3 regions of the Halomonas sp. M1 genome follow, and region 2 is predicted to be linked to each of the others. Evidence: riboswitches for the same ligand, from Rfam matches in the RefSeq annotation. Region 2 holds a riboswitch; each other region holds the start of a gene.

Region 1 (6,094 bases), 1.3 Mb from region 2:
ATTGGTCGGCACTTCTTCAATTTTATATACCACGTCACGTGATCCAGCTCCGACGAAGGGAGTTTTAGAAAAAACGTGATCAATAGAAGGACTTGCAAGGACTTTAACCCAGCTCTCCTGATTCAGAATATATTCTTCAATAATCAGACCTCGCCGGGGCCGCTGTTCAGGGCCATGCTTAAATTCAACGAAGTCAAAAGGTTGGCATTGACCAGAGCCACTTAATGCAGGAGCAAGTTTAACCAAAAAAGTGTTTTTAGATTTAACTCCAAAAATTTGACCTATCGCGCTTTTTGATTGATTTGATTTTTCCGGAGTTATCAAATCTTCCAAAGATCTCGCGAGAGATGGAAGATTGAGAATTGTGAAAACAATCCAGAAAACAAGCAATGCATCAAATTCATTTGAATCCGCACCAAACTGTTTATAAATACCCCACAAGAAGAACGCAGAAAAAAGGGCTTCCGGCTTTCCAATTTCTCGGTTTAGTCTAGATAAGAATCGAATAAGTTTGTTTTCATCAGCTAAAGGTAGCTGGCGAAACCAAAGCAGCCCGTAACTTGAAAACAATAGATAAATAGTGACAGAGAAAAACCCCCAGTATAAAAAATCCCTGTCAGGGGTATCCACTAACAATAACGAAATACCCGCTGTTACTGCGTTAACAAAGATGTTGGAATCTTTAGAAAAATGCGGTTGGTCTATGAGAGATAGCAATACGAGTAAAAGCAATCCTGACGTAAACCAAAACTGACCAAGTATGAAGGAAAATCCCCCAGTCAGTAGTCGTCCGACTATGAGTAGAGTAATAAGCGAGAGTGCTATCAACGTGAGTCTATATTTTTTTGTCATTTGTCATCCAAGATTGATCGATAACTCGTAGCACATAACGCTGCATTCAGCGGCTCGTCCGCTGCAATGCTTGGTTATATTGCTCTAACTCCAAACCCAAAAAGTGCGTTCCTGGAACAGGATTGTTCGTTACGGGTGGATGCTCAACAAATCCATATGATCTGTATAATTTCAAAGCAGTTTTGAACTCTGGAAGAACATCTAAACAAATTTTCTTGTAGCCACTGATAACAGCCTCTTGCAATACTCTATCAACTAGCAGTGTACCCAGATTGTGGCCACGAGCACTTGGTTGGATATAAACTCGCTTCATTTCACAGACCGACTCATCCAATCTCCGAAATGCAGCACACCCAACAGGCTTGCTGTCTTTTTTCACCAAAAAGATCTTTGACTCTTCAGAGCTATACTTTTCAGGTAAGTGGTTAAATTCCTGATCATTACCTTGAAAAGAAAGATCTACCGAGGTGCTGGCAACATACTCGCGGTACAAATCAAGAACATCATTTAGATCATCAGGAAAAACTGCTCTTACTACCTTGAACACTTTCCTCTCCTAGCGATATAACAGTGATTATATCCCCTGCTGCATAACCTCAATGAACGTGCGGGCACATTGATTGAGGTTATGCAGCCACAAAATTGACTTTACCCCATTAATTCCATTGAAAGCAAAGCGAATTTTGGCTACATAACCAAAATCCGCGTGCTTGCGTGTTTTGCCCTGTTCAATAAAACTGTGTTTATGGACAGCCACCAAGGGTGGCTCTTATGAAACTGATGGAACGCGTCAAGGCGAGCCTGCGGGTCAAGCGCTATAGCTTCCGTACTGAGAAAACCTACTGCTACTGGATTCGCTTTCACAATTTGCGGCACACTGCACTTAACTTACCCCCTTGCATCTCCCCCACCCGCAGCCTAGACTCCGCTAACTAACTGCTTGACGGGGTGCCGGTGAATCCGGCTGAGATGGCGCAGGGCGTATCTGCTGATACTGCCAAAGCGCTGGTCCCGCTGAACCTGATCCGGCTAATGCGCTGCTCCTAGATGAGCGCGCGGGTACCGGCGTAGGGATCAAGCGATGGCCTTGGCTAGCTTTCACGACTGCACGCCACCTTCCACGCCATCTTCTCGATCTTTATCGCCTACCTCCGGATCACCACTACCGGAGGCATCATGGGCTACCACTTTACTGATCTCACCACCGCCTGCCAAACCGATTGGCGCGCCTATATTGAGCACGATTTTGTGCGCCAGCTGGGCAACGCCACGCTGCCTGATGCATCGTTTCGCCACTACCTGAAGCAGGATTACCTGTTTTTGATCCACTTTGCCCGCGCCTATGCGCTGGCCGCCTACAAAAGCCCCACCCTTGCCGACCTGCGCCAAGCCCATGAAGGTTTAAAAGCCATTGTGGATGTGGAGCTGGGCCTGCACGTGGGCTTTTGCCAAGAGTGGGGCATCAGCGAAGAAGAGCTTGCCGAGCTACCAGAAGCCCGCGCAACCCTGGCCTACACCCGCTATGTGCTGGATACCGGAAACCGTGGCGACCTGCTCGATTTGCACGTAGCGCTGGCCCCTTGCTTAGTGGGCTACGGCGAAATCGCCAACTGGCTGAACGCTCAGCCAACCACGGTGCGCGGCGCGCAAAACCCCTTTGACGCCTGGATTGCCATGTACGAAGGCGAAGAGTTTCAGGCCGCTATGCAGGCGGAGCTTGAATGGCTCGATGCCCGCTTGGCCGATGTCACCCCTGCCCGCTTTGCTGAACTTGCCAAAATCTTCCGCGATGCCACGCGCCTGGAAATCGACTTCTGGCAGATGGGCCTGGAACTCAGCGAATAACCCCCCCTCACGCACGACCTAAAAACACCAAAAACAAAGGAAGACCACCGAAATGAATAAGACCGTCAAGAGTAAAACCAGCCACTTTTTAGCCGAAACCGCCCAGGTAGATGCCGCCGCCGTGGCGCCGCTGCCCGCCTCGCGCAAGGTGTACGTAGAAGGCTCGCGGCCGGATATCCGCGTGCCGTTTCGGGAAATTACCCTATCACCCACTAAGACCAGCAGCATTGATGAACAGAACCCGCCGCTGCTGGTGTACGACACCTCCGGCCCTTACACCGATCCAGACGCCCGCATTGATTTGCGCAAGGGCCTGCCAGAACTGCGCCGCACTTGGATTGAGGAGCGCAACGACACCGAGTTTTTAGACGGCCCCACCAGCCATTACGGCAAGCGCCGCGCCAACGACCCAACGCTTGCCCAGCTGCGCTTTGACCTAACCCGCACCCCGCGCCGTGCCAAAGCAGGGAAAAACGTTACTCAGCTACACTACGCCCGCCAGGGCATCATCACGCCAGAAATGGAATTTATTGCCATCCGCGAAAACCAGCGCCGCCAGGCGTTGGGCACTGCAGAAGTAGAGCGCATTCTGGGCCATCAGCATGGGGGCCAGAGCTTTGGCGCCAGCCTGCCCAAAGAGATCACCCCGGAGTTCGTGCGCGATGAAGTCGCTCGTGGCCGGGCGATTATTCCCTGTAATATCAACCACCCAGAATCCGAGCCGATGATTATTGGCCGTAACTTCCTGGTGAAGATTAACGGCAACCTGGGTAACTCGGCGGTCACCTCTTCCATTGAAGAAGAAGTCGATAAAATGACCTGGGGCATCCGCTGGGGGTCAGACACCATCATGGACCTCTCCACCGGCCAGAACATCCATGAAACCCGCGAGTGGATCATCCGCAACTCGCCGGTGCCGATTGGTACGGTGCCCATCTATCAGGCGCTGGAGAAAGTAAACGGCGTTGCCGAAGACCTCACCTGGGAGGTCTTCCGCGATACCTTGATTGAGCAGGCGGAACAGGGCGTGGATTACTTCACCATTCACGCCGGCGTGCTGCTGCGCTATGTGCCGCTCACCGCCAACCGCGTCACCGGCATTGTTAGCCGTGGCGGCTCTATTATGGCGAAGTGGTGTTTGTACCATCATCAGGAGAGCTTCCTGTATACCCACTTCGAGGAGATCTGCGAGATCTGCAAGCAGTACGACGTGGCGTTCTCCCTTGGCGACGGCCTGCGCCCCGGATCAATCGCGGATGCCAACGATGAAGCGCAGTTCGCTGAACTCGAAACCCTGGGCGAGTTGACGAAGATCGCCTGGAAGCATGACGTTCAGGTAATGATCGAAGGCCCCGGTCACGTGCCCATGCACTTGATCAAAGAGAACATGGATAAGCAGCTTGAAGCCTGCCACGAAGCGCCGTTCTACACCCTCGGCCCGCTCACTACCGATATCGCCCCCGGTTACGACCACATTACCTCGGGCATTGGGGCAGCGATGATCGGTTGGTTTGGCTGTGCGATGCTCTGCTACGTGACGCCGAAAGAGCACCTGGGCCTGCCCAATAAAGATGACGTCAAAACCGGCATCATTACCTACAAAATTGCTGCCCACGCGGCAGATTTAGCCAAGGGCCATCCGGCGTCGCAGCGTCGTGATAACGCCCTTTCTAAGGCGCGCTTCGAGTTCCGTTGGGAAGACCAGTTCAATCTGGGCCTAGACCCGGATACCGCGCGGGAATTCCACGATGAAACCCTGCCGAAGGATTCCGCCAAGGTGGCGCACTTCTGCTCGATGTGCGGGCCGAAGTTCTGCTCCATGAAGATCAGCCAGGAAGTGCGCGATACCTACCGGGATCGCACACCTGAGAACGCCGCCGAGAGCGATGCGGAAGCGGTGAAGCGCGGCATGCAGGAGCAGGCGGAGAAGTTCCGCCGGGAAGGCAGCGAGCTATACCAGGAGGTGTAGCCCGCCATCCACGGCGCTAGGCAGTGCTTAGCGCCACTTTTAATACGCCATCGCGCTGATGGGAGAAAAGATCGTAGGCTTCGACGATATCCTCCAGCGCGAAGCGGTGGGTCACCATGGGGCCAAGATCTAGGCGCCCGGCGGCGATGGTGCTCATCAGCCGGCGCATGCGCTCTTTGCCGCCAGGGCACAGTGAGGTAATGATTTTGTGATCACCCAGCCCCGCACAGAAAGCACCCAGAGGAATCGTTAAGTCTTCGGAGTAAACGCCCAGGCTGGATAGGGTTCCGCCAGGTTTTAGCACCCGCAAGGCAGACTCAAAGGTTTGCTGTAGGCCAAGTGCCTCAATAGCCACATCCACACCCCGCCCACCGGTCAGCTTGAGAATTTCTTCCACGACATCCACTTTACGGAAATCCAGCGTGATATCCGCACCCATCTGTTTGGCTATCGCTAATCGCTCATCCACACCGTCTACCGCGATAATCATCCCGGCCCCGCGTAACCGTGCCCCTGCCGTGGCACATAGCCCAATGGGGCCTTGGGCAAACACCACTACGGTGTCGCCAATGTTGATACCGCCCGCCTCTGCGCCTGCAAAACCGGTCGACATAATGTCGGGGCACATCAACACTTGTTCATCGGTTAAGCCATCCGGCACGGGCGAGAGGTTGGCCTGGGCATCGGGCACCAATAAGTATTCCGCCTGGGCGCCGTCAATGGTGTTGCCAAAGCGCCAGCCGCCCATCGGTTTATAGCCGTGGCTGTGGTGGCCGCCATCTTGCGAGGAGCAGCCATCCTGGCAGGCATAAGAGGTAAAGCTGGGGCAGATCGCACCGGCAATCACCCGCTGGCCTTCTTGGTAGCCTTTAACGTTGGCGCCGAGTTTTTCAATCACGCCCACCGGCTCGTGACCGATGGTTAGGCCACGCTCAACCGGGTATTCGCCTTTTAAGATGTGGACATCGGTACCGCAGATGGTGGTGGTAGTCACGCGCATTAGCGCATCGTTGGGGCCGATATCGGGAATGGGCTTGTCGTCAATTTCAATACGGCCTGGCTCAACAAAAATCGCCGCTTTCATCATGGTAGGCATGGCGCACACCTTAAGTAAGAGGAGTCATAACACGTCACTCTTAAGCGTAGGTGATTAAGCGGTTATTGATAGCCGCTAAACATGCGCCATGTCACGTTGTGGTGCGTTAATCGACAAGCGCTGCCCGGCTAGCTGCAGCGCCCACCAGGGCGTTAATTGCGCTTAAAGTTTTCATCCGGCGTAACGGGCGTTGCCTGGGTGCCAGCATCATCCAGGTCGGCCCACGGTTCACGCGGTGCCTCGGCACGCGAACCGGTACGTGCGGCAAAACGCTCGCCATGCAGCGCCTTAAGCAGCCCAAACACCATTAAGATCACCACAACTGAAAACGG
Region 2 (6,094 bases):
ATCCCACATCACAATCAAATAGTCGCAAATGACGAAAACTACGCTCAAGGCGCGCTAGCAGCTTAAACACTGTTAGCTTCTTGTCTGGCCCTAAGGTGATGTGCCTATTCATCACTGAGGGGATACGAGCTAAAGCTGATAGGACCGCGGTTGGTGGTGTCTTCTCTCCAACCGTTAAACTTTAGAGGGCTCGCGTGACTGAATCCTGACCGTCGGAGTCAGTTGCGTTAAAACAAATGACGGAATCTAAGCATGTAGAGCCAATAGGCGAGTGCTGGCGGACGCGGGTTCAATTCCCGCCGCCTCCACCACCTTACTATACAAATCAAGCACCTACGGGTGCTTTTTTTGTTTGACAGCCCTTCCTGCCGCACCATATTGCGCCTAAAAAGCTAAGCACTGCAGGCAAATGTTTTAACGCAACCTCACTGCGTTGATTCACGCCGCTATGTGCCGCTTCGCTTACGCAACAGCAACGTACCGCACAACAAGATAGCTAAAAGCATCAACGCCCATAGAAGAATATAGCGGTAGGTATTTAAGAAAATAACGATAGAATAGAAAAGAATAAAACACTCAAACAATCAATACACACCGACTGGTTACGACAAAAAAGCGAGCAACACTGCCCGCCTCTCCCTGGCATTTTCAGCAAGCCGTTAACTACTCCCTCACTCCTAGGAAGTTTGGATGTCCCTTACTATTAAAGCGCGCCTGATCCTTTTGATCGTCTTGTTAATTGCCCTGATCGCCGTTGTTGGCGGCTTTGGCATACGCGGCATGACCGCCATGGACGGCGCTATAGAAACCATTTATGAAGATCGGTTAGTTCCCGTACAGCAGCTCACCCGCATTGATGAGTTAATGCGTGACAGCATCATAGAACTCAACCAAATCAGCTTGACCCATGAGACCGCTAGTGGTGAGTCCACCAGCAGCGCTAACCGTCAGTCCCACTTAGACACCGTAGCCGCCAACACTGAGACGATGGAGCAGCTTTGGTCAGCCTATATGGCTACCTTCTTAACGCCCCAAGAGGCAGAGTTAGCCGAGCGCTATAGCAACCAACGTCGCACTTTCTTTCAGCAGGGTATCGCGCCAGCCATCACTTTCTACGAAGCAGGTAGTATTGATCGCGCGACAGCCCATATGGTTGAGGTCGCTCGTCCCGCGTTCACGTCTGCCAACCAAACGCTGCGTAATTTGATTGACCTACAAAGCGAAGTAGCACGAGCCGAGTATGCCTCGGCACAGTCAACGTTTACCTTTATGCGCACGCTAACCGCTGCCATGATCATTCTGGCGCTGCTGATTGGCTCCCTAGGCGGATGGCTGTTGATTCGTGTTATTACCCAGCCCCTCGGCCGGATGATTGGCTATTTTAAGGCAATTGCCGCTGGCAACCTGAATAACCATATTGAGATCGAACGCCGGGATGAAATAGGTCTTGCCCTTGAGTCGCTGAGCGAAACACAGATTCAGCAGCGTGAGCTAGTGGCACGGATTCAGCACTCAGCCCAAGCAATCCATATCGCCTCCGGCGAAATTTCCTCAGGCAATTACGACCTCTCTCAGCGTACGGAAGAACAGGCGGCCAGCCTTCAGGAAACCGCTACTAGCATGGAGCAGGTTGCCGCGACGGTGAAACAGAACGCCGACAACACCCGCCAGGCAAATGAACTGGTGCGCAACGCTCGTCAGTTGGCCGATAACGGTGGTGAAAAGACAGCCCAGGCCATGGGCAAGATGCATGAGCTTGAAGAGAGTGCAGCAAAGATCGGCAGCATTATTTCCGTCATCGACAGCATCGCTTTCCAAACCAACATACTGGCGTTGAACGCCTCAGTGGAAGCCGCCCGGGCGGGAGAGCAAGGGCGCGGCTTTGCCGTGGTTGCCAGCGAAGTTCGCAACCTTGCTCAGCGCTGCGCCACGGCCGCCAAAGAGATCCAGGCGCTGGTCACCCTCGACGGAGAGCTGGTCAAAGACGGGAGCACATTAGTTCAGCAGGCAGGCGAAGCCATGGAGCAGGTGGTTGGCAGTGTGCGGCAGGTTTCCGAACTGATGGCGGACATCAACGCCGCGTCAGAGGAGCAGTCCCAGGCGGTCGAGCAAGTCAGCGTTGCTGTTAGCCAAATGGATCAAGTCACTCAGCAAAATGCCAGTCTGGTGGAGCAGTCAGCTGCTGCTGCATCGGCGCTGAAGTCCCAGGCGGATCTCCTGGCAGACACCGTTAGCGCATTTCGCATGAACGATAACGCGATGGGGCTACCCGCAAGCGCTGCCGTATCACAAACGTTGACCACTGCCAGCCGCCTTGCTGTCCCGGTGGCAGCAGCTCCTCCGGCCGCTCGTGCTAATCACCACCGCAAGGTACTCGAAGCAGAACCCGAATGGGAAGCCTTCTAGGCGCTGGCGATTCTGACAAGCGCGGCGGGTGGCTATCGGTTTGAACCTTGCGGTATGAATCGAGCAGGATTATCAGTTAGGATACCTTCAACAAACGACACGGGGTGTCCTGGCGTTACGCCAGGGCTGAGATAAGACCCGCTGAACCTGATCCAGTTCATACCGGCGAAGGGATGTCACACTAATGCCCTGCCATGGGCCGGTATGCATCCCTCGCCTTTACGAGGGACGTACCATAATGCCAACAACACCCACCGCACTCCCGTTTTCCCAGCAACTTGTATTGATCACCGGCGCTAGCCGTGGCCTAGGCGCGTGCCTAGCGCACGCGTTTTTAGCCCAGGGCGCACGGGTTATCGTCAACTACTTAAACAGCACTGACGCGGCAAATGCCGTGGCGGCACACGCCCCTGAGCGCGCGCTGGCTATACAAGCCGACGTGCGTGACCCTGCCGCCGTGAAGGCGATGTTCACCACCGCGCAAGCACATTTTGGGATGCCGGTAACCACGCTGATTAACAACGCCCTGCCGGATTTTTCATTTAACGGCGACGCCCGCCCATCTCCAGATACACTCACCTGGGAAAACCTCGACCAGCAGCTGCAGGGCGTGGCACGCGGCGCGCTCAACACCATTCAGGCGGCGCTGCCGGGCATGCGCGAACAGGGTGGTGGGCGGATTATCAATATTGGCACTAACCTCTTCCAGAATCCGGTCGTGCCTTACCACGATTACACCGCTGCCAAGGCGGCGCTGCTGTCGCTCACCCGCACGCTTTCCAACGACCTGGGGCCTGACGGTATTACGGTGAATATGCTCTCGGGCGGGCTGCTGCGCACCACCGATGCCTCAGCGGCTACGCCTGAAGCGGTGTTCGACCTCATCGCTGCCAACACCCCGCTGCGCCGCGTCACTACTCCGGAAGAGTTTGCAGATGCAGCGCTGTTTTTCGCATCGCCTTGGAGCCGGGCTGTCACCGGCCAAAACTTGGTGGTCGATGGCGGGTTGGTTAAAAACTAATGACAACACCGATGCATCTCAATCTTTTCATTATGGGCTGCGGGCATCACAAGGCCGCGTGGCGCGAACCGGGTTCTGCTGCCGAGCGCATGGGTGACATTGGCTATTATGAGTCGCTGGCACGCACCGCTGAACGCGGAAAATTAGACGCCGTCTTTTTTGCCGATGGCCATGCCGCAGGCAACGTGAGCGGAGGGCCTCAGTGGTTTTTAGAACCGTTGACGGCGCTATCCGCTATGGCCCGCGCCACCGAGCACATCGGCCTGATTTCGACGATTTCCAGCACGTTTTTTAGCCCGTTTCATGCGGCGCGAATGCTCGCTTCGTTAGATCATATTTCTAACGGGCGCATGGGGTGGAACTTAGTCACCTCGATGTTTGATAGCGAAGCGCGCAACCATGGCTTTGAGGCCATGCCTCCTCAGCAGGTGCGCTACGCCCGCGCTGAAGAGTTTGCGCAAACGGTGTTAGCGCTCTGGGATTCATGGGCGGATGATGCGTTACGCTGCGACCGAGCAGGCCAGTATGCTGACCCACGCAAAGTGCGGCCCATTGATCATCATGGCGAACACTTTTTAGTCAATGGCCCGCTAACCGTACCGCGACCACCCCAGGGGCATCCTGTGCTGTTTCAAGCGGGTGCTTCTGAACCGGGGCGCAACTTGGCAGCGCGCTATGCAGAAGCGATTTATGCGGTGGCCTACGACCTCCCCTCGGCGCAAGCCTACTACCAAGACATTCAAGCCCGCGTGCGGGCGGCTGGCCGCGCGCCAGTGGCGATTATGCCTGGGCTGGTCACATATGTAGCGTCCACCGAGGCCGCCGCAAAGGCAAAGCAGCGTGAACTGGATGAGCGGTTACCCACCGAAGATTCGCTGCATCAGCTAAGCCAATTTATCGGTCAGGATTGCCGCCACTGGGAGCTGGATGCACCGTTACCAGAACTGCCGCCACTGGAGGCTTTTGCTGGGCCTAAAGGACGCTATGCCACTATTTTGCGCATTATCGAAAGCGAAGCCCCGACACTACGCCAGCTATTAGGCCGCTTGGCGGCAGGCGGAGGCCACTGCACGATGGTGGGCACACCCGAACAGATTGCAGATGAGATGCAGCGCTGGGTAGAGGGCGGCGGCGCAGACGGCTTCAACCTGATGCCGCCGACGCTACCGGGTAGTATTGAGGACTTTATTGAGCAGGTCGTTCCACTGCTGCAGGCACGTGGGCTATTCCGCCGTGAGTACACGGGTAACACCCTGCGTGACCATTTGGGGCTGGCCCGCCCGACAGCGTAAGCGATGCCGGGCGGCCATATTAGCGCTATATCGACTGCCCGGCATTCACCCCTTAAAGCGGCGCACTGCCGTGTGCAACAAGCCAAAATCATACGCTGGGCGTGACGGCAGTACACGTAAGAGCAGCAACGACACCGCCACGGGCACCAGCGCCGCTAGTAGGAAAGACTCCAATAAGGTTGCCGTACTCGCTCCGGGTGCAGGGAACATTGCCAATCCCGCCACAAGCCCCAGCGCGGTACTGATAACCGCGTTAAGACCCGTGTAACGGCGATAGAAAAGCCCAAAAAACACCGGGAATGCAGCGGCTGAGCAGAGCAAATCAGCGAGCAAAAATAGATAAAGCACGCTGTACCCCTGGGAGGCGACCCAGGTAACCGGGATGGCAGCCAATACAATCAACCAGCGTGACATACTCATCAATGAAGCACTGCTGGCGTTGGGGAGTAACCGCCCCATATCCACAGCAATAATACTCGACGTTGCGCTAATGGTGGAGTCCGCGCTACTCATCACCAACGCGAGGCCCAACGGCACCAGCGCTAAAGCGAACCATAACGGCACATCCGCCAATAGCACGCTAAACAGCGCCACAGAGCCGTCACCTTCAAGCCCCAGCCCTACAAAGGCCAACCCAAATAGCCCCATCAGGGCCACCACGATGAAGCTGCATACACCGCTAATCCAGAAGCCTCGGCGCAGCACCTTGGTATCTTTCGCCGCGTAAATACGCTGCCACGTACCTTGGTAAAAGAGCCCGGTAAGCGCTACGGCAAGAAAGAACGTTAACCCTGCGCGTATACCGCCTATATCGCTCACCTGCAGGAGCTGTGGCGCACTCTCGGCAAGCCCTGCAAGCGTTGGCGCAACGCCACCGGCAGCCTGCCAGCCAAACACCAGCAGCAGCCCTAGCAGTGGCATAATCACCACCATCTGTAGCTTATCCGTGTAAATGGACGCGCGCAGGCCGCCGTAAAAGGTATAAATCAACGTGGCGACCATCACCACACTGGCCGTTACCCACAGCGGAATAGGGGCCAGCAGACCCACCATACGGGCAACAGCGGTTAACCCAGCGGCCAACAAAATAAAGAGGTAAAACAGCATAATCACGAGCGTGAATGCGTACATGGTACGGCCATAACGGTGGATAACGAACTCCGTCAAGCCATGGCCTTCGGGGATCAGCTCGCGCATGCGTCGGCCAAGAGGGATCATCACTAGCCTGGGCACCATCGAACCAAATGCATAGCCTAGCACGGCACCAATGCCACCCCAGGTAGCGGCCTGGGCGGGGCCAAACAGAATCCAGGTGCCCAGCGTGGTCGCGACCAGTGTTAGCACCGTGGCACGGGTATTCTGGCTATTGCGGGCG
Region 3 (6,094 bases), 110 kb from region 2:
CGATGAGCACGGTCATGACGATCATGGGCACGACCACCACGGTCATGATGATCATGGGCACGGTCATGACGACCATGACCACGGGCATGACGACCATGACCACGGGCACCACGATCACGAACATGGCGATGATGACCCTCACGCTTGGCAGGATCTGCAGCAAGCTAAGGTGTATGTAGCGAACATTCGTGATGCCTTAATGGAAGCCGATAGCGCTAACGCCGATACTTATCAGGCCAATGCCGAACAGTACCTCGCTGAAATGGCAGAAGCAGATGCTGAGATTCGTGCTCTGATTAGTGAAATACCCGCCTCTGCCAGTGTGATTACCGGTCACGACTCGTTTGGTTACTTCTCTAGCGCTTATGGGGTGAACTTCCTTTCCCCAGTAGGGCTTTCCACCGAAGCTGACCCAAGCGGTGCCAGCATGGCGGCGCTGGTGGACGTGATTGAGCAGGAGAATGTTAAAGCGTTGTTCCATGAGAACATGACCAATCAGTCGATCATTGTTCAGCTAGCCGAAGAGACTGGCCTACCTATTGCCGGCACGCTCTACGCCGATGCGTTGGCAGCGGAAGGTGAGGCCCGTACTTACCTAGGCATGATGCGCCATAATGCGCGTGTGCTACACGATGCGCTGGCCGAGCCGGGTCATGACGATCATGGTCATGATGACCACGACCACGACCACGACCACGACCACGACCACGACCACGACCACGACCATCATGGTCATAGTCACTAAACGTCACTGCACACGTTTAAAACCGCCGAACAGGCGGTTTTTTTTGCATTGCATTTTAGCCCTGGGATAAGGAGACTTGTCAGTAATCCCTCGTCTTCACCCCAGCAAAGAGCCCTTACCATGCGCCTGAACGCCGATTTTAGCCACTTTGCCTGTGTTACGCCGGAAGAATATCGTTGGGTAGCGTCTCCCAGCGCGGGCGTGGAACGGATGATGTTAGACCGCGTTGGCGATGAAGTAGCCAGGGCTACCAGCCTAGTGCGCTACGCGCCCAACAGCCAGTTTAGCCATCACACCCATGGCGGCGGTGAGGAAATCTTGGTGCTTGAGGGGGTATTTGCCGATGAGCATGGCCGCTACCCCGCTGGCAGCTATTTGCGCAACCCGATTGGTACTGGGCATACACCCCAGATTGGCAACGAAGGCGCGTTAATTCTGGTTAAGCTGCATCAATTTGATAAAGATGACCTTCTGCAACTTGCCGTCCCCGCCCACCGCTTGCCCTGGCAGCCTGACCGCCGCGCTGGCCTTACTTACAAAATGCTGCATACCTACCACTCAGAACAGTATGGCCCAGAGCGGGTAAGCCTGGAGCGCTGGGAAGCCGACGTAACAGTCTCCTACCCTACTCTTAGCGGCGGGTTAGAGCTCTTTGTACTGGAAGGGTCGCTGTGGGAAAGCAGCACCGAGTACCCTGCAGGCAGCTGGTGCCGCTACCCCGCTGGCGCCGCACTTCAACTTAAAGCAGGCGGCAGTGGTGCACAGCTTTATTTAAAACGCGGCCATTTGGCCGCCGTTAGTCTATCAAACCTATAAATGGCAGTAGCGTGATCAGGATAATCATCACAACGGCTACCATAACCAGCAACACTTGAAACGGATGCGCGGCCAAGCGCCGCCATAGCGTTGGCGCTTCTCCCCTGGCAGCGGCATCATCATACGCTTGCCGAGCCTTCACTTGGCGTTCAGCCTGGTACTCTGCCAACGCTGCCTCTGCCGCTTCACGTTGGTGGGGGTTGCGAAGCCAGATGGCATCTACCCCCAGGCGAAAAAACCCCGCCTGGGTTTCGTAGATGTCAAAGCCGCGTTCATCCAGTAGTTGGCGAACTTCCAGCGCCTCTTCATCCGTTACGTGTCGTAGCCGAAATAACAAATGGGCCATATTAGTCGCCCATCGCCGCCATGCGGTCTGCCTGAATCACTTCAATCCAGTAGCCATCTGCGTCTTTGACGAAAATAACGTCCTTCATTTTGCCCTGGTCGGCACGCTTAACAAAGGTAACGTTATGCTCGTCAAACCATGCTTGGGCGGCTTCCAAATTCGGTACGTTAAAACAGATATGCCCAAAACCTTGCGGCTCTGCATTGCCATCGTGATAAGCAAAATCTTGCTGGTTTTCGGTGCCCCAGTTATGAGTTAGCTCTAGCAGGCCTTTTTGGCTGAATGTCCAGGCGGTACGCGCCTGGGTCTCTTCGGGTACGTTATCCCCCGCGGCCACATTACCTAGAAAATAGAGCGAAAACTGCATCTCCTCAAAGTCCAGGCGCCTTAATACCTGCATACCAAATACCTTCGAGTAAAACGCCAGAGCACGCTCGGGGTCTTTCACCCGCAGCATGGTGTGATTTAAGCAAAACCCTTGGGTTTGCGGTGCGACGGGGGCAACCCCTGGGTGCTGTTCACCTTTAAACGACATGGGTCTCTCCTGCGGCTGAATTAACCAATACAAAATACCCTAGAGGGGCGTAAATACTTTGACGAAGCGGTTACTTTGCACAAGGCTTTAGAGTGCTGAATATCATCACCTCATAAAGCGCTTTTCTACCTCAACGATACTTTATGAAGGCAGCATTTAGCGAATTCTAGCCTTTACCAAAGGAGACCGCATGTCCCGTGACCGTAATGTACTGGGTGAGCCGCTAACTCCCTGCTGCCACTCTCCTAAAACTGGGTTCTACCGCGATGGTTTTTGCCGCGTGGGGGCCGATGATGCAGGCGTTCACTCAGTGTGCGCCATGGTGACAGAAGAGTTTTTAGCTTTCTCACGTGCTCAAGGTAACGACTTAATCACCCCTCGCCCTGAGCATAAATTTCCCGGTTTGACCCCCGGCGACCGCTGGTGCCTCTGCGCCCACCGCTGGGCCGAAGCCGCTCAGGTGGGTCTTGCGCCACCGGTGATTCTTTCAAGCACCCATGAGCGGACGCTAGAAATTATTCCGCTGATTAAGCTTCAGCAGCATGCTCTGGACGCAGTGCGTTAACCACAAAGCCGTACAATCGATATATAGTGACTGGAAATTTTATGCAAATCTTCTACACTTGCGTATCAAATGCTTTACAAAACGAGTCTAAACCGGACTCTTTAGAGACGACTAACTTTCTCTTTAACAACCGTTAGATGACCCGCGAGCGGGGTCAATCTGGAGCTTGTCATGACTGCAATCGATATGACCCTGGGCGACCGACTAACGCTGAAGCAGCTGTCTCATGTGCTGCAAAACGGCTTTTCACCGATAGTGGAAGTCGAGTCGATGGATGGTATCTACAAAGTACGCTTTCATCACGCTAATGGCGTCTCTGATTTATGCAACAGTGAAGGTCACGTCAGCACTTTTATGGGCACCGGTGAAATCCGCGATGCCCTTGGCCAACTAGGGCTAACACATGGTGTGCTTACCTTTGCCGACCAGTGCGGCGATGAGATGATCGGTGTGGAAGGCAAAGCGATAACGCCGGACGAGATGCTTACCTATGGAACGCGTATTTCCTTTCGGTAGTCACGTACTTAGCTAGTCTCGTAGCTGCCCGTTTTTGGAAAGCACTTCCGGCAACCCAAAGCTTTACAGATCCGTTTAAGCCAAGGATAGTAGGCCCCACGACAGGGGCGCCGTTATGACGGCTGAGAAGCACCCTTTGAACCTGAACCGAATAACACCGGCGTAGGGAGTCGTGGTGCCTCTACACCACCTCCCTGCCGGGAGGATGCTATGACCTCACGCTCCTTGAGCGATTACCCCCTAGGCGGTTATCTTGAAGCGCTGCGTTCCTCTACGCCGCTAGTGCACTGCATAACCAACTATGTGGCGATGAACAGCACCGCCAACATACTGCTCGCCGCCGGCGCATCACCTGCCATGCTTCACGCCGTTGAAGAAGTCGCCGACTTTACGGCGATTGCTGGCGCGCTATCAATCAATATAGGCACTATCTCCTCTACCTGGGCGGACGCCATGCTAGTGGCTGCGAAAACGGCCCATCTCCAAGACATCCCGTGGGTATTAGATCCAGTTGCCGTGGGTGCCACACGCTTTCGCCAAACGCTATGTGCTGAGTTACTCACCTACCAGCCGACGGTGATTCGTGGCAATGCGTCAGAGATCCTGGCGCTTGGAGGATTAGCTGGCCAAGGGCGCGGGGTAGATGCCACCGCCTCTACCCAAGACGCTTTTACCGGGGCTATTGCGCTTGCTCAACGCCATGGCTGTGTAGTGGCGATGACCGGCCTAGAGGACTTTGTGACCAACGGCCACCACCACTATCGCCTCACAGGTGGCCATGCGCTGATGCCTAAAGTAACCACCCTAGGGTGTGGCCTAAGCGCCTTGGTAGCAGGCTTTGTAGCGTCAAATCGTGAGCGCCCTTTTGAAGCAAGCATCGCCGCGCTAGCCTGCTTTGCCCTGGCAGGTAGCCGAGCGGGAGAACATGCCACCGGCCCTGGCAGCTTTCAAGTCGCGCTATTAGATGCGCTGTATCAACTCACCCCCAATGACCTTTCTACCTTTGCCCAACTGGAGGCAGTGCATGCCGTTTGATCTCTCGCTTTACTTGGTAACCGACGCGAACCTTTGCGCCTCTTTTGGCCTAGAGCAGACAGTAGCGGCCGCGGTGCAGGGCGGAGTCACTATCGTGCAGCTACGCGACAAGCACGCCAGCGACGCGCAGATGATTGCCCAGGCGAAACGCCTGAAAACACTGCTTGCGGGAAGCGGCGTGCCGCTGATTATTAACGACCGCCTTAACGTAGCCATAGAGAGCAACGCCGATGGCCTGCACGTGGGCCAAAGCGATACGGCGGTGCAGGAAGCCCGCCAAGCGCTAGGCCCTAATGCCATTATCGGCCTCTCTATTAACACACTTTCCCAGCTCAAGGCCGTCCCGGTTGAGCTACTGGACTATGTAGGCTTAGGGCCTGTATTTGCCACAGGTAGCAAGCAAGACCACGCTCAACCGATTGGCTTTGATGGACTGGCACAGTTGGCTGAGGTTTGCCCGCTGCCCAGCGTGGCGATTGGTGGTCTAAAGGCTGAGCACGCAGCGCACGCTAAAACCGCAGGCGCCAATGGCCTTGCGGTGATTTCAGCCATCTGTGGTCAGCCATACCCGCGCCAGGCGGCGCAGGCGTTTTCAGCGGTGGAGCAGACTCAGGAAGCAGGCATTCCTAGCTGAACAGCGGGAATAGACGCCGCTGGCTTGAGATCGCGCATTAGCAAGGCAAACTCAAGCTGCCCAGGCTGAATGTCAGCCCCAGGTACCGGGATACGAACCCGGTGCCCAGAGCCGGGGGCAGCACGCAAGCCTTCGCCGCGCTGGTTCTCTATGTACTCAAGCGCAAAACGGCGATTGCCACCGGGCAGCATTAGCTCCATGCTGTCGCCTGCTTCAAAGCGGTTCTTAACTTCTATATCAAGCATTTCCCGTGATGCATCGTAGCCGAGGACGTCGCCTACAAACTGCTGGTGCACACCGATGGAACTGCCTTGCTCATAGCTCTGGAACTCATCGTGTACATGGCGGCGATAGAACCCCTCGGTGTAGCCCCGATTGGCTAGGTTCTCAAGTTCATCCATTAGCCCCATATTAAAGGGCCGCCCGGCGACGGCGTCATCAATGGCCTGGCGGTAGACCTGGGCCGTCCGCGCGACGTAATAGTAGGATTTAGTACGCCCTTCAATCTTGAGCGATGAGACACCCATCTCTGCTAGCCGTGCTACGTGCTGAACGGCGCGCAGGTCTTTCGAGTTCATAATGTACGTGCCGTGCTCATCTTCATAAACGGGCATCAGCTTGCCTGGGCGTGTCACATCTTCAATCAACGCCGACAACTCATCTTGATCATTCGCCGTTGCCGTCATCCCCGGATTGGCAGGCACCAAATCGCCCGTCTCGTCGTGAGTGGCGGCGACGGTGTTGTATTTCCAACGACACGCATTGGTGCAGGTGCCTTGGTTAGGGTCACGGTGATTAAAATAACCTGAGAGCAGGCAACGGCCTGAATAAGCAATACAGAGCGCTCCATGGACAAAGGTTTCGATCTCTAGGTCCGGGCACTCAGCACGTATTTCACCAAT

Evidence for each region. A riboswitch is a leader RNA that binds a small molecule or an ion and turns the genes downstream of it on or off. The one in region 2 is predicted to bind thiamine pyrophosphate.
Region 1: another riboswitch for thiamine pyrophosphate. It lies ahead of tenA (thiaminase II); the one in region 2 lies ahead of P8S54_RS12945 (3-oxoacyl-ACP reductase).
Region 3: another riboswitch for thiamine pyrophosphate. It lies ahead of thiM (hydroxyethylthiazole kinase); the one in region 2 lies ahead of P8S54_RS12945 (3-oxoacyl-ACP reductase).

Annotation. Positions count from the first base shown of each region.
Region 1 is NZ_CP121119.1:1,493,570-1,499,663, forward strand. Features, by position in the region: gene P8S54_RS06740 (DUF87 domain-containing protein) at 1-852, opposite strand, end outside; gene P8S54_RS06745 (GNAT family N-acetyltransferase) at 899-1,399, opposite strand; gene P8S54_RS06750 (hypothetical protein) at 1,624-1,788, shown strand; TPP riboswitch at 1,787-1,943, shown strand; gene tenA (thiaminase II) at 2,029-2,697, shown strand; gene thiC (phosphomethylpyrimidine synthase ThiC) at 2,750-4,666, shown strand; gene P8S54_RS06765 (NAD(P)-dependent alcohol dehydrogenase) at 4,683-5,762, opposite strand; gene P8S54_RS06770 (BCCT family transporter) at 5,915-6,094, opposite strand, start outside.
Region 2 is NZ_CP121119.1:2,799,398-2,805,491, reverse strand. Features, by position in the region: RNA gene ssrA (transfer-messenger RNA) at 1-311, shown strand, start outside; gene P8S54_RS12950 (methyl-accepting chemotaxis protein) at 691-2,406, shown strand; TPP riboswitch at 2,497-2,597, shown strand; gene P8S54_RS12945 (3-oxoacyl-ACP reductase) at 2,645-3,427, shown strand; gene P8S54_RS12940 (LLM class flavin-dependent oxidoreductase) at 3,439-4,719, shown strand; gene P8S54_RS12935 (sodium:solute symporter family protein) at 4,765-6,094, opposite strand, start outside.
Region 3 is NZ_CP121119.1:2,689,940-2,696,033, reverse strand. Features, by position in the region: gene P8S54_RS12500 (zinc ABC transporter substrate-binding protein) at 1-745, shown strand, start outside; gene P8S54_RS12495 (cupin domain-containing protein) at 866-1,561, shown strand; gene P8S54_RS12490 (DUF6164 family protein) at 1,542-1,907, opposite strand; gene gloA (lactoylglutathione lyase) at 1,909-2,442, opposite strand; gene P8S54_RS12480 (DUF2237 domain-containing protein) at 2,633-3,007, shown strand; gene P8S54_RS12475 (hypothetical protein) at 3,179-3,523, shown strand; TPP riboswitch at 3,617-3,709, shown strand; gene thiM (hydroxyethylthiazole kinase) at 3,734-4,558, shown strand; gene thiE (thiamine phosphate synthase) at 4,548-5,192, shown strand; gene yegQ (tRNA 5-hydroxyuridine modification protein YegQ) at 5,168-6,094, opposite strand, start outside.